Regions from separate parts of the Agromyces capsici genome, predicted to be linked through region 1. Evidence: predicted binding sites of a transcription regulator. Region 1 holds the regulator's gene; the other holds the start of a gene.
The links. Region 1 encodes LexA, which represses DNA repair genes until DNA is damaged. Its sites were predicted from a motif close to TCGAACANNTGTTCGA; they were not measured.
Positions count from the first base shown of each region.

Region 2: the regulator LexA is predicted to act here: its motif matches at 4,601-4,616, upstream of AC3RKB_RS11180 (intein-containing Rv2578c family radical SAM protein).

Region 1 covers NZ_JBYRET010000001.1:2,934,787-2,940,744, forward strand. Annotated here, with positions in the region: gene hflX (GTPase HflX) at 1-137, shown strand, start outside; gene AC3RKB_RS13675 (methylenetetrahydrofolate reductase) at 410-1,399, shown strand; gene metE (5-methyltetrahydropteroyltriglutamate--homocysteine S-methyltransferase) at 1,396-3,741, shown strand; gene lexA (transcriptional repressor LexA) at 3,811-4,488, opposite strand; gene AC3RKB_RS13690 (LysM peptidoglycan-binding domain-containing protein) at 4,763-5,143, shown strand; gene AC3RKB_RS13695 (histidinol-phosphate transaminase) at 5,231-5,958, shown strand, end outside.
Region 2 covers NZ_JBYRET010000001.1:2,385,027-2,390,984, reverse strand. Annotated here, with positions in the region: gene AC3RKB_RS11190 (hypothetical protein) at 1-1,013, opposite strand, end outside; gene AC3RKB_RS11185 (sensor histidine kinase) at 1,010-2,317, opposite strand; gene AC3RKB_RS11180 (intein-containing Rv2578c family radical SAM protein) at 2,439-4,592, opposite strand; gene AC3RKB_RS11175 (sugar phosphate isomerase/epimerase family protein) at 4,937-5,914, opposite strand.

The DNA.
Region 1 (5,958 bases):
ACGTCGTCTCGGCGCTGCACGAGACGGGCCGCGTGCTCTCGACCGAGTACGTCGAGGACGGCACCCGCATCCGCGCGCTCGCGTCGCCCGAGCAGGCAGCGCAGCTGGCCGAGTTCACCGCGGCGGCGCTCGCGTAACACGGCGGCCCAGCAGCGGCGGCGACGGCCGTCGGACGCGGCCTCGCGCCATCCGCGGCCCCGGTGTTCGTCATCCGGCGTAAACGACGTTCCGGATGTCGCGTCGCCCGCGTATCGTCGCACCTGATCGTGGCGAGCGGCCGGATGCCGCCCGCCTGGAGCGACCGCCGAGCCCGGCACCCGCCCGCGAGACCCACCCGCCGTGACGGCTGGTCGGGCGCGGCGTGCCGTGCCCTCGACCTCCCGCCGCGGCATCCGCCCCCAGGAGCGCCATGACCGGACGCACGCCCGACGGCGAGGACCGTCGGCCGAGGCCGCCGATCTCGTTCGAGCTGTTCCCGCCGCGAACGGATGCCGCCGCGCTCGCGCTCGGCCGGACGATCGACCGCCTCGCCGAGGTGGACCCCGCGTTCATCTCCGTGACGTTCGGCGCGGGCGGCTCGTCGCGCGACCGATCGCTGACCGTCCTCAGGTACATGCTCGAGCACACCGACGTCGAGCCGATGGCGCACCTCACGTGCGTCGGGTCGAGCCACGCCGAGGCGAACCGGCTCGTGCGCGAGTTCCTCGACGCGGGCGTGACGAGCTTCCTCGCGCTGCGCGGCGACCCGCCCGAGGGCGCCGACCCCGGGGCCGGCATCGGCGACCTCGAGAGCGCGGCCGAGCTCGTGCAGCTCATCCACCGGGTGCAGGAGGAGCGCGAGCCGTACGGGCAGGCCGGCATCCCCGGCATCCCCGGAGCGACGCGCATCCTGGAGCGCCCGCGCCCCGAGCGCGTCGCGGTCGCCGCCTTCCCGACCGGGCACCCCCGTTCGCGCGGCGTCGGCCACGACGTCGACGTGCTGCTCGCCAAGGAGGTCGCCGGCGCCAACCTCGCGATCACCCAGCTGTTCTGGCACGCCGACGACTACCTCGGCTTCGTTGAGCGCGCCCGCGCGGGCGGGGTCACGATCCCGATCCTGCCGGGCATCATGCCCGTCACCTCCGCCGCCCGGCTCACGCGCCTCGAGCAGCTCACCGGCGTGCCCGCGCCGAGCGAGCTCGCCATCGCGCTCGAGATCGAGCCCGACGCCGACGCCCTGTTCGACCTCGGCGTCGAATTCGCCGCGAACCTCGCCGACGAGGTGCTCGCCGGCGGCGCCCCCGGACTCCACCTGTACACCTTCAACCGCCACGAGGCCGTGCTCGCCGTCCTGGACCGGCTCGACCTCCGCACCATCCCCGCCCACGCGGGCACCGAGAGGAACACGAGAACACGATGACCGCACCCGCCTTCCCCGCCGGAACCATCCTCGGCTACCCGCGCATCGGGCGCCGCCGCGAGCTCAAGCACGCCGTCGAGGCGTTCTGGGCCGGCCGCATCGACGCCGGCGAGCTCGAGCGCACCGCCGCGGGCCTCCGCGCCGCCACGCGCGAACGCCTCGCCTCGCTCGGCCTCGGCCGCACCGACTCGGCGATCCCCGAGAGCTTCTCGTACTACGACCAGGTGCTCGACGCCTCGGTCGCGGTCGGCGCGATCCCCGCGCGCTTCGAGCGGCTGCTCGACGCGGACGGCCGCCTCGACCTCGCCGGCTACTTCACGGTGGCCCGCGGCGAGGGCGCCGACGCGCCGCTCGAGATGACGAAGTGGTTCGACTCGAACTACCACTACCTCGTGCCCGAGATCGGCCCTGACACCGCGCTCGCCGCGCACGCCGACGCGCTCGTCGCGCAGGTCCGCGAGGCCCGCGAAGCCGGGTTCGTCACGCGCCCCGTGCTCGTCGGACCGGTCACGTTCCTGCTGCTGGCCAAGGCGGCGGAGGGCGCGCCCGAGGGCTTCCGCCCGATCGAGCGTCTCGCCGACCTGGTGCCCGTGTACGCCGAGCTGCTCGCGGCGCTCCGCGACGCCGGTGCCGAGTGGGTGCAGCTCGACGAGCCGGCGCTCGTGAGCGAGAGCATCGACGAGCCGCGCGACCGCGTGCTCGAGGCGGTCGCCGCCGCGTACGACGCGCTCGGTGCGGCGGAGGCGCGTCCGGCCATCTTCGTCGCCGCACCGTACGGCTCGCTCGACGACGCGCTGCCCGTGCTTGCCGCCACCCCGGTCGAGGCGCTCGGCCTCGACCTGGTGCGCGGCACCGCGCCCGAGCAGCTCGACCCGGTGACGGAGGAGGCGCTCGCCGCGAAGACGCTCGTCGCGGGCGTCGTCGACGGCCACAACATCTGGCGCGGCGACCTCGAGCGGGCCTTCGTGCACGCCGAGGCGCTCCGCTCGCTCTCGGGCGACGTCGCGGTGTCGACGTCGACCTCGCTGCTGCACGTGCCGCACGACGTCGAGGACGAGTCGGCGCTCGACGCCCGACTCGTGGGCTGGCTCGCCTTCGCCGACCAGAAGGTCGCGCAGGTCGCCGTGCTCGCCCGCGGACTCGCCGAGGGTCGCGAGGCGATCGCGGCCGAGCTCGACGCGGCGTCCGCCTCGCTCGCCGACCGCGCCGCAGCCCCCGGCGTGCGCGTGCCCGCTGTGCGCGACCGCCTCGACGCGCTCGACGCCGCCGCGTTCTCGCGTGCCGCGTACGACGCGCGCGTCGCCGCGCAGGAGGACCTCGACCTGCCCGCGCTGCCGACCACGACGATCGGCTCGTTCCCGCAGACCGCCGACATCCGCCGCGCCCGTGCGCGCCTCGTCAAGGGCGAGCTCACGGATGCCGCCTACCGCGAGCTCATGCGCGAGGAGATCGCCCGCGTCATCCAGCTGCAGGAGGAGCTCGGCCTCGACGTGCTCGTGCACGGCGAGCCCGAGCGCAACGACATGGTGCAGTACTTCGCCGAGCTGCTCGACGGCTTCGCCGTCACGCAGAACGGCTGGGTGCAGTCGTACGGCTCGCGCTGCACGCGCCCGTCGATCCTGTGGGGCGACGTCTCGCGCCCGGCGCCGATGACCGTCGAGTGGTCGGAGTACGCGCAGTCGTTGTCGGAGAAGCCGGTGAAGGGCATGCTCACCGGTCCCGTGACGATCCTCGCGTGGTCGTTCGTCCGCGACGACCAGCCGCTCGGCGACACCGCGCGCCAGGTCGCGCTCGCGCTGCGCGACGAGATCACCGACCTCGAGACCGCGGGCATCCGCGTGATCCAGGTCGACGAGCCGGCACTGCGCGAGCTGCTGCCCCTCAAGCGCGCCGACCAGCCCGCCTACCTCGATTGGTCGGTCGGCTCGTTCCGGCTCGCCACGGGCGGCGCCGAGCCGGCCACGCAGGTGCACACGCACCTCTGCTACTCGGAGTTCGGCGTCGTGATCGACGCGATCCGCGAGCTCGACGCCGACGTCACCTCGATCGAGGCGGCGCGCAGCCGCATGGAGGTCGTGGACGACCTGTCGGCCAGCGGCTTCGACCACGGCGTGGGCCCGGGCGTCTACGACATCCACTCGCCGCGCGTGCCGAGCGTCGAGGAGGTGCAGTCGCTGCTCGAGCGCGCCGTCGGCGCGATCCCGGCCGGCCGTCTCTGGGTGAACCCGGACTGCGGGCTCAAGACGCGCGGCTACGACGAGACGGTCGCGTCGCTCGCGAACATCGTCGAGGCGACGCAGGCCGTGCGCGCGGGCGTCGCGGTCGGGGCGACCGCGGGCTGAGCCTGGGCCGAGGAACGAACGAGGGCGGATGTCGCGGCGCGTGCCGCGGCATCCGCCCTCGTCGTCGCGTCAGACCGCGCGCAGGACCGCGACGACCTTGCCGAGCACCTCGGCCTGGTCGCCGAGGATCGGCTCGAACGCGGAGTTGCGGGGGAGCAGCCAGGTGTGGCCGTCGCGCTGGCGGAGCACCTTGACCGTGGCCTCGCCATCGAGCATGGCGGCGACGATCTCGCCGTTCTCGGCCGTCGGCTGCGAGCGCACCACGACCCAGTCGCCGTCGCAGATGGCCGCGTCGACCATCGAGTCGCCGACGACCTTGAGGATGAACAGCTCGCCCTTGCCGACGAGCTGGCGGGGGAGCGGGAACACCTCCTCGACCTGCTGCTCGGCGGTGATCGGCACGCCGGCCGCGATGCGGCCCACGAGCGGCACCATCGCGGCGTCGCCCACCGGCGCGGCCGCGACGTCGGACGGACGGGGTTCGGTGCCCGGCACGTCGATGAGCACCTCGAGGGCGCGCGGCCGGTTGGGGTCGCGGCGGAGGTAGCCGGCGAGCTCGAGCTGGTTGAGCTGGTGCGTCACGCTCGAGAGCGAGGACAGCCCCACTGCGTCGCCGATCTCGCGCATGCTCGGCGGGTAGCCGCGATCGGCGACCGAACGGCGGATCACCTCGAGGATCGAGAGCTGCTTCGCGCTGAGCGTCTTGCGTCGACGCGACCGGCCGCCCGCGCCGCGTGCCTGGTCGATGTCGATGCTCACGGTGTCGCCTCTCGTCTCGGCCGCCGTCGGCCCGGATCTCGTGATGTCGGTGGTCGGTGCTGGACTGTCCCCGACATTCGAAACTGTATCCGCCTCGCACGCACGCGACAAACATCCGTTCGAGTGTGTCGCGGAATCAGGCCCGGAATCCCATCCTTCGGGTCCTTGCAGGTTCGATTGTTCGAAGATATATTCGGAACACAGCTTCGCATCCGGCCCTCCCGGCCGAGGGTCGGATGCGGGGCTATCGGGGAGGTGCGGAATGAGTGCAGTGCTGATCGGAACGACCGTCGCGGGTCCGGCGTTGCCCGACCTCGCCCCAGCCGCGACGCGCACGCGACTCCGCCTCACGCGTCGGGGTCGCGTGGTGTTCACGGCGCTCGCGGCACTGCCGATCGCGATCGGCGTGCTCCTCGGCTCGCTCGCCTCGGGCGGCGCGGTCGCCGGCATCGACGACGGCACGGGTCCGGCGGTCTTCGACACCGTCGTGGTCGGAGCCGGCGACACGCTCTGGGGCATCGCCGAATCCATCGCCCCCACGGCCGACCCGCGCGAGGTGATCCACGAGATCATGCAGCTCAACGGGCTCCGCGACCCCGTCGTGCAGCCCGGCCAGCGCCTCGCGCTGCCGGTCGTCGAGTAGCGTCGAGCGGCGCGCCGCCGCGCCGACCCGCGCCTACCGCCGTCGGCGCCGCCGAAACCTCGCGTCGGCCGCCGATACCATTGATCGGTGACGAGTCTCGACGACCTCCCCATCCGCGACGACCTCCGCGGCAAGTCCCCGTACGGTGCACCGCAGAAGGTCGTCCCCGTCGCGCTGAACGTCAACGAGAACACGCACCCGATCCCCGAAGACGTCGCGCACGACATCGTCGCGCGCGTCGCGGCCGCGATCATCGGGCTCAACCGCTACCCCGACCGCGAGTTCACCGAGCTGCGCACCGCGCTCGCGCGGTACCTCGGCCACGGGCTCGAGCCGGCGCAACTGTGGGCGGCGAACGGGTCGAACGAGGTGCTCCAGCACATCCTGCAGGCCTTCGGCGGGCCGGGGCGCCGCGCGCTCGGATTCGCGCCCACCTACTCGATGTACGGGCTGCTCGCCTCGGGCACCGGGACCGAGTGGATCACCGCTGAGCGCGACGCCGACTTCGAGCTCTCGCCCGAGACCGCCGTCGCGGCGGTCCGTCGTCACGACCCCGACATCGTGCTGCTCTGCGCTCCGAACAACCCCACCGGCACTCCGCTGTCGCTCGCGGCGATCGCGGCGGTCGCCGACGCCGCTCGGGGCGTCGTCGTGGTCGACGAGGCGTACTTCGAGTTCGCCGACCCCGGCACGCCGAGCGCGCTCACGCTGCTCGAGGGCCGTCCGCGGCTGCTCGTCTCCCGCACGATGAGCAAGGCGTTCGCGTTCGCCGGGGCGCGGGTCGGCCACCTCGCCGCCGACCCGGCCGTCGTCGA
Region 2 (5,958 bases), 550 kb from region 1:
GCCTCGGCCTCGAGCACGATGCGGCCCGACTGCCCCGACGACGACGCCGACATCCGGATGGCGCGCGCCCGCGCCCCCGCGGACAGCCACGACACGAGCGCGGTGATCGCCGGCCGCTGGTCGGTGCGCAGCCGACCGGCGACGCCGCCGGGATCGTCGACCGTGACGGCCACCTCGCGCGCCGCGGAGATCGATGCCGCGAGGTCGTCGAGCCACGTCGACTCGATGCCGGCCTTGAGCGCGCGCCGCAGCGCGTCGGCGAGCTCCCGAGCACGGTCGGCGTCGGCGACGCTCACCCGGTCGGCCGTCATCACATGCGCGAGGAACGGCAGCACCTCGCGCCCGAGCACCGACACGCGGCCCTGCTGCACCGACCGCGCGATGCCGGTGCGGATGCCCGCGTCGCGTTCGAGGGCGGCCGTGTTCGCCGTGCGCTGCCACGCGAGGGTCTCGCGCACGATGGTCACCGAGTAGCCGGCCGCCGCCGCGGCGAACGCGAGCACGGTCACGCCGTCGAGGATCACGATCGACACGGCCGTGACGCGCGGGAGCGCGCCATCCGCTGACCCGACCTCGAGGATCGCGAGGAGCGTGGTCGCGATGCCGCCGGCGACGAGCAACGACACCCATGTGCAGAACGGCGACACCGCGAGGATCAGCGCACCGACGACGACGGGGCCGAACCGCGCGTAGTCGGCGCGATCGGCGCCGATGGTGGCGACGAACTCAGCGATGGCGGCGCCCACGGCGAGACTCACGGTCATCCACAGCCGGTCGACGGTGAACGGCGAACGGGCCGGCAACGCCGAGATCGACGCGACCAGGCCCGCCCCCGCGACGAGCGCGATGGCGAGCAGCGAGAACCCGGGCGCCGTCACCTCGTTCCACTGCGCCGCGGTCACGCCCACCGCGACGCCCACGGCGAGCGCCGAGCCCACGACCACGAGCGGCGCGGCGGCCACCCCGCCGATCGGGTCGACCTCCTGCTGCGTGAGCCGCATCGTGCCGCTCATGCGCCGCCCTCCGGGACCGAGAGCACCACGGTCGTGCCGACGCCGGGGCGCGACCAGATGCGGACCGAGCCGCCTTCCTGCTCGATGCGCCCCGTGATCGACGTGCGGAGGCCGATGCGGTCGTCGGGCACCGCCTCGGGATCGAAGCCGGCGCCGCTGTCGACGACGATGACCGTGACCTCGCCGTCACCCGCCCCGACCGCGACCTCGGCCTCGTCGACGCCCGCATGGCGGATCACGTTGACGAGGCACTGGCCGACGGCCGCCTCGAGCGCGTCGCGGCGGCCGGGGCCGAGCCGCTCGAGGGCCTCGGGTTCGCCGGCGACGTTGACGGTGACGCCCGCGTCGCGGGCGATGCCGAGGGCCTCCGAGAGGGGTGAGGCGGTGCCGGTCGTGCCGGCGGGGCCGGCGGGGCCGGCGGGGCCGGCGCCGGCGGGGGGAGCGGCAGCCGGCGCGACGGCGACGCCCGCCATTCCCTCGGCGGCCCTGGGGCCGGCGTCGGCATGTTCTGCGGCGTCGGCGGCCCAGTCGCGGCCGACGATGAGGGTGAGGTCGTTGCGGATGGCGGCGCGAAGCCGATCGTCGACGGGCCCCGAGCCGGCGGTGGCGATGGCGACGAGGTGGCTGAGCGCGGTGTCGTGCAGTCGGGCGATGGCGCGGAGTTCGTAGTCGTGCCGGATGTTGAGTTCGCGGGTCTGCTGGCTGGCGCGGTGCAGTGCGGTCTCGCGGCGGTCGACGGCGCGACGCGACGCGGCGTCGAACGTCCGCGCGATGACGACGATGCCGAGCGTGGCGGTCGCGGCGAGGCCGGGCGTCCAGGCCGCTCCGGCGGTCGCGGCGCCGAGGAATGCGGCGGCTTCGCCGAGCCCCCAGCCGAGCACGGCCCAGGTGATCGCGATGCCGGATCCGACGCCGGCGCCGCCGACGAGCACCAGCGCGGCGCGGGAGAGGGCGACGAGCGCGGTGTCGGCGGCGTTGTCGATCTCGCCCGAGGCGAGGAGGAGCGCGGTGAGTCCGTACACGGCGGCGGTGCCGGCGATGAGCGACACGACGGTGAGGGTGACGGTGGCGTAGCGGGCGACGAGGAGCAGCAGGAGCGCCTGGATGGCGAGGAGCGCCATGGCGGCGAACGCGGCGCGCTGGCGGCCGGGGCCGTCGCCGATCGGCGTCGTCACTGCGACGGCCGACACGATCGTGAGCAGCAGGCCCGAACCCAGGCAGACGGCGGCGGCCCACTGCCCGGCGCGCGACAGCGCACGGCTGAGGGATTCGCGCGCCAGGTGCTCGGGCAGGCCCAGCGTCATGTGTGCTCCGATCCGGCCGCGACGCGCACGGCCCTGCGCGGATTATCGCAGGCTGTGAACGCCCGGCCCAATGCGGGCGACGGCGCTCGCCCGCATTGGGCGGTGCCCGCGCCGGCGTCGGTCAGAACAGCATCGCGGGTGCGGCGGCGCCGAGGTCGACGTGCTCGACTTCGGCGGCTGCCGCCCGGGCGGCTCGCTCGCCGACGGTGGTCGTGCGGGTGCCGCGGCCGAGCGCCGACGACCGCACTCCGCCGGTGACGGAGTCTTCGCGACCGCGTTCGAGCCGGTGCGCGCGGATCAGCGGCCTGATGCGCGCGGCGAGCCATTCGCGGTACTCGGCGGGCGCGTACGCGCTGGCGCCCGGGTACATCGCGCGGTACCGCGGAACGAGTTCGGGGTGCTCACGGGCGAGCCACTGGAAGAACCACGGCTTCACGGCGCCGCGCAGGTGCAGCGCCGAGTAGATGACGCTGGTCGCGCCGGCGGCCTTGGCGCTGCGGAGAGCGTCGTCGAGATGCGCGCGCGTGTCGGTGAGGTACGGGAGGATCGGCATCAGGAAGACGGAGCAGTCGAACCCGGCGTCGCGCACGGCGGTGACGGTCGCGAGCCTCGCGGCGGTGGGGGGCGTGCCGGGCTCGATCGAGCGCTGCAGCTCGTCGTCGTACACGGCGATCGACATGGCGAGGTCGACCGGAACGTGCTCGCGCGCCGCCTGCAGCAACGGCAGGTCGCGCCGCAGCAGCGTGCCCTTGGTGAGCACGCTGAACGGCGTGCCGCTGCCGGCGAGCGCTTCGATGATGCCCGGCATGAGCGAGTACCGCCCCTCGGCCCGCTGGTACGGGTCGGTGTTCGTGCCGAGCGCGACCGGCTCGTGCCGCCACGCGGGCCGCGCCAGCTCGCGCCGCAGCACGTCGGCGACGTTCACCTTCACGATGATCTGCCGATCGAAGTCTTCCCCCGCATCGAGGTCGAGGTAGTTGTGCGTCGGCCGCGCGAAGCAGTTGTGGCTGATCACGCCGTTCGCGATGAAATCACCGGTCGTCGTCGTGATGTCGAGCATCTCGACCGGCTCGCCTCCGAGCGCCTCGACCGACACCACCCGAAGATCCGCGATCGTCTTCACCATGCTTCCGACGAGGGATCGCTTCCGCACTATTGCCGGTTCCGTGAGTGCGAAGAACTTCTGCCGTGCGGCGAGTCCTCCACGCAGCCGGACCGATGACACCCCGTTTGCACTTGGTGCCTCGAGCACGGCGTCCGAGCCGAAGCTGTCGAACGACTCCAACGTGGTTGCGAGCATGCGCGCATCACTGTTGCTGATTCGGAGGACACCACCTGAATTGGAGCCTTCGGCGTCGAATATTCCTGCAAGGAATCCAGCGCGCCACTCGGCCGAAGCACGTTCCGGCCAGGCGATCAGCTCGGTCAACGCCTCATAATGCGTTCGCTTGCTAGTTCGAATCGCCTGCATGGCGCGGCGCCGTTGAGTCGACGCGCTGAACGCGAACTCGGTCGTCTCGATGCCGAAGTGACTCAAGAACTGGCGACTCCGCTCGAGCGCTTCGCGATCGGCGAGGGCGAGCCTGAATCGATAGGCGCGGTAGATGAGGTCGGGTCGACCCGTGCGCGGATAGTCCCGGGTAAGCATCATGCCGTCGCCTCGTACCATGCCGGTGAGATATCCGCGGCGATACTCGGCGGACGTCAGGTCGGTCTGTGCATCGGCGGGGCCGGAGCCGAAGCCGATGAGCGAGTTACCCGTCGTGAGGTAGGGACGCTGCCCAGGGCCGGACATCGCTCCGACGACGTGCTTCCAGCCGCGCTCCGTGAGGAAACGATGGTCGCCGCTGGCGACGATCGACGTACCGTCAGCCGCGGTGATCCGATAGGCGGACTTACGCGTGGCCCACTTCGCTACGACCTTCGAGGCGACGTACCGGCGGAATCCGTCGCGCGTCTCGGTGCCGAGCACGTGGTCGCCGACTTCGACGTCAGCGAGAGCGCGAGTCGTGCCGTCGGCCATCGTGATCACCGTGTCGGGATCTATGCAGTATGCGCACGCGTGGGTGCATCCCCGATAGGGGTTGATCGTCCAGCCGAACGGCACGTACGACTGGCCCGGCACCTTGTTGAGCGCCGACTTCGCGAGCACCTCGTGGAAGGTCACGCCGGCGAACTCGGGCGTCTGCACCGAGCGCACGAGGTTGTTCAGGCGGGCGAGCCCGGGCAGCGCATCCTGCTGCTCCACGCCGAGTTCTTGACCGTTCCATCGCACATGAACATTCGAACACATGTTCGAATGTGAGGCAAGGGGATGGTACGGCTCGGCGGGCGACGGCGTTCGACTCGTGGGACCGGGAGAAAGGTAGACGCGGGATACCTTTCTCCCGGGATCGCGGAGCGGAAGGTGTGTCGCGGGCGGGTTTCGAGACGGGCGCGGAGCGCCCTCCTCAACCCTCACAAGCGCGGGGCGCACCACCGGGTTTCGAGACGGGCGCGGAGCGCCCTCCTCAACCCTCACAGGCAGCGGGCGCGGAGCGCCCTCCTCAACCCACACGACGAGGGATGCCCCGGGCACGGCACGTGCCCGGGGCATCCGGTTGGGGAGAGAATTGCGGATCAGAACTCGTAGCAGGTGAGGAACTCGAAGCTGTCCTCGGCGAAGGTGCGGTCGGACGGAGCCCAGTCGCGCTCGACGACGTAAAGCTTCACCTTTCCCTGCGCGGCCTCGAGGATCGGGCCCCACTCGATGTCACCCTCGCCGACGTTCGACGGGGTGCCGGGAGCGGCGCCGTTGAGCGCGCCATCCTTGATGTGCAGCAGTTCGATGCGGTCGCCGTACTGCTCGAGGAGCGACGCGACGTCGAAGCCGGCATCCGTCGCCCAGAACACGTCGAGCTGGAACACCACGTAGCGCGGGTCGGTGTTCTCGACGAGGATCTCCCACGCACTCTTCACCTCGCCCGTCACCGGGTCGGCGTAGGTGGTGGTGAACTCCGACTGGTGGTTGTGGCCGAACAGCTTGCCCGTGCCGTTCTTCACCGAGAGCTCGCCGAGGCGGTTCATGTTCGCCGCGGTCGCCAGCACGTTCTCGTACGAGTCCAGCCCCGGGGTGGGGAACCCGCCCGAACCGATGTACTTCTGCCCGAGCGTCTTGGCGTCGGCGAGCGACGTCTCGAAGTCGGTCTCGTCGTAGTTGTGCGCGCTCGGCGACGACAGCCCGTACTGCTTCATCAGGGCGGCGAACTCGGCCGCGGTGCGGTCCTCGTACGTGCTGAACGCGCTGCCGGGCGTGCCGAACGGCTCGATGTTCTGGTAGCCGATGTCCTGCAGTTCGGCGAGGATGTGCTCCGTGCCCACACCCGGCACGGCCGGCCCGCCGAAACTGAAACCGGTCTGCCAGGTGAGGTAGCTGAACATCTGGATCGAGATCTTGCTCGCGGGCACGCCGCGGCCGGCGCAGTCGGCCGCGGAGTTCGCGTTGTCGCTGTTCGGCGCGGCGGTCGCCGGGGCGGCGGCGAACAGGCCGCCCGCGATCAGGGCCGCTGCCGCGGTCGTCGCGAGACCGCGCCGAACGCGCTTGGAGGTGGTGGTCATCTCTGTGTTGCTCCTTCGTGTGATCGGGCGGTGGGTCCGCCCGG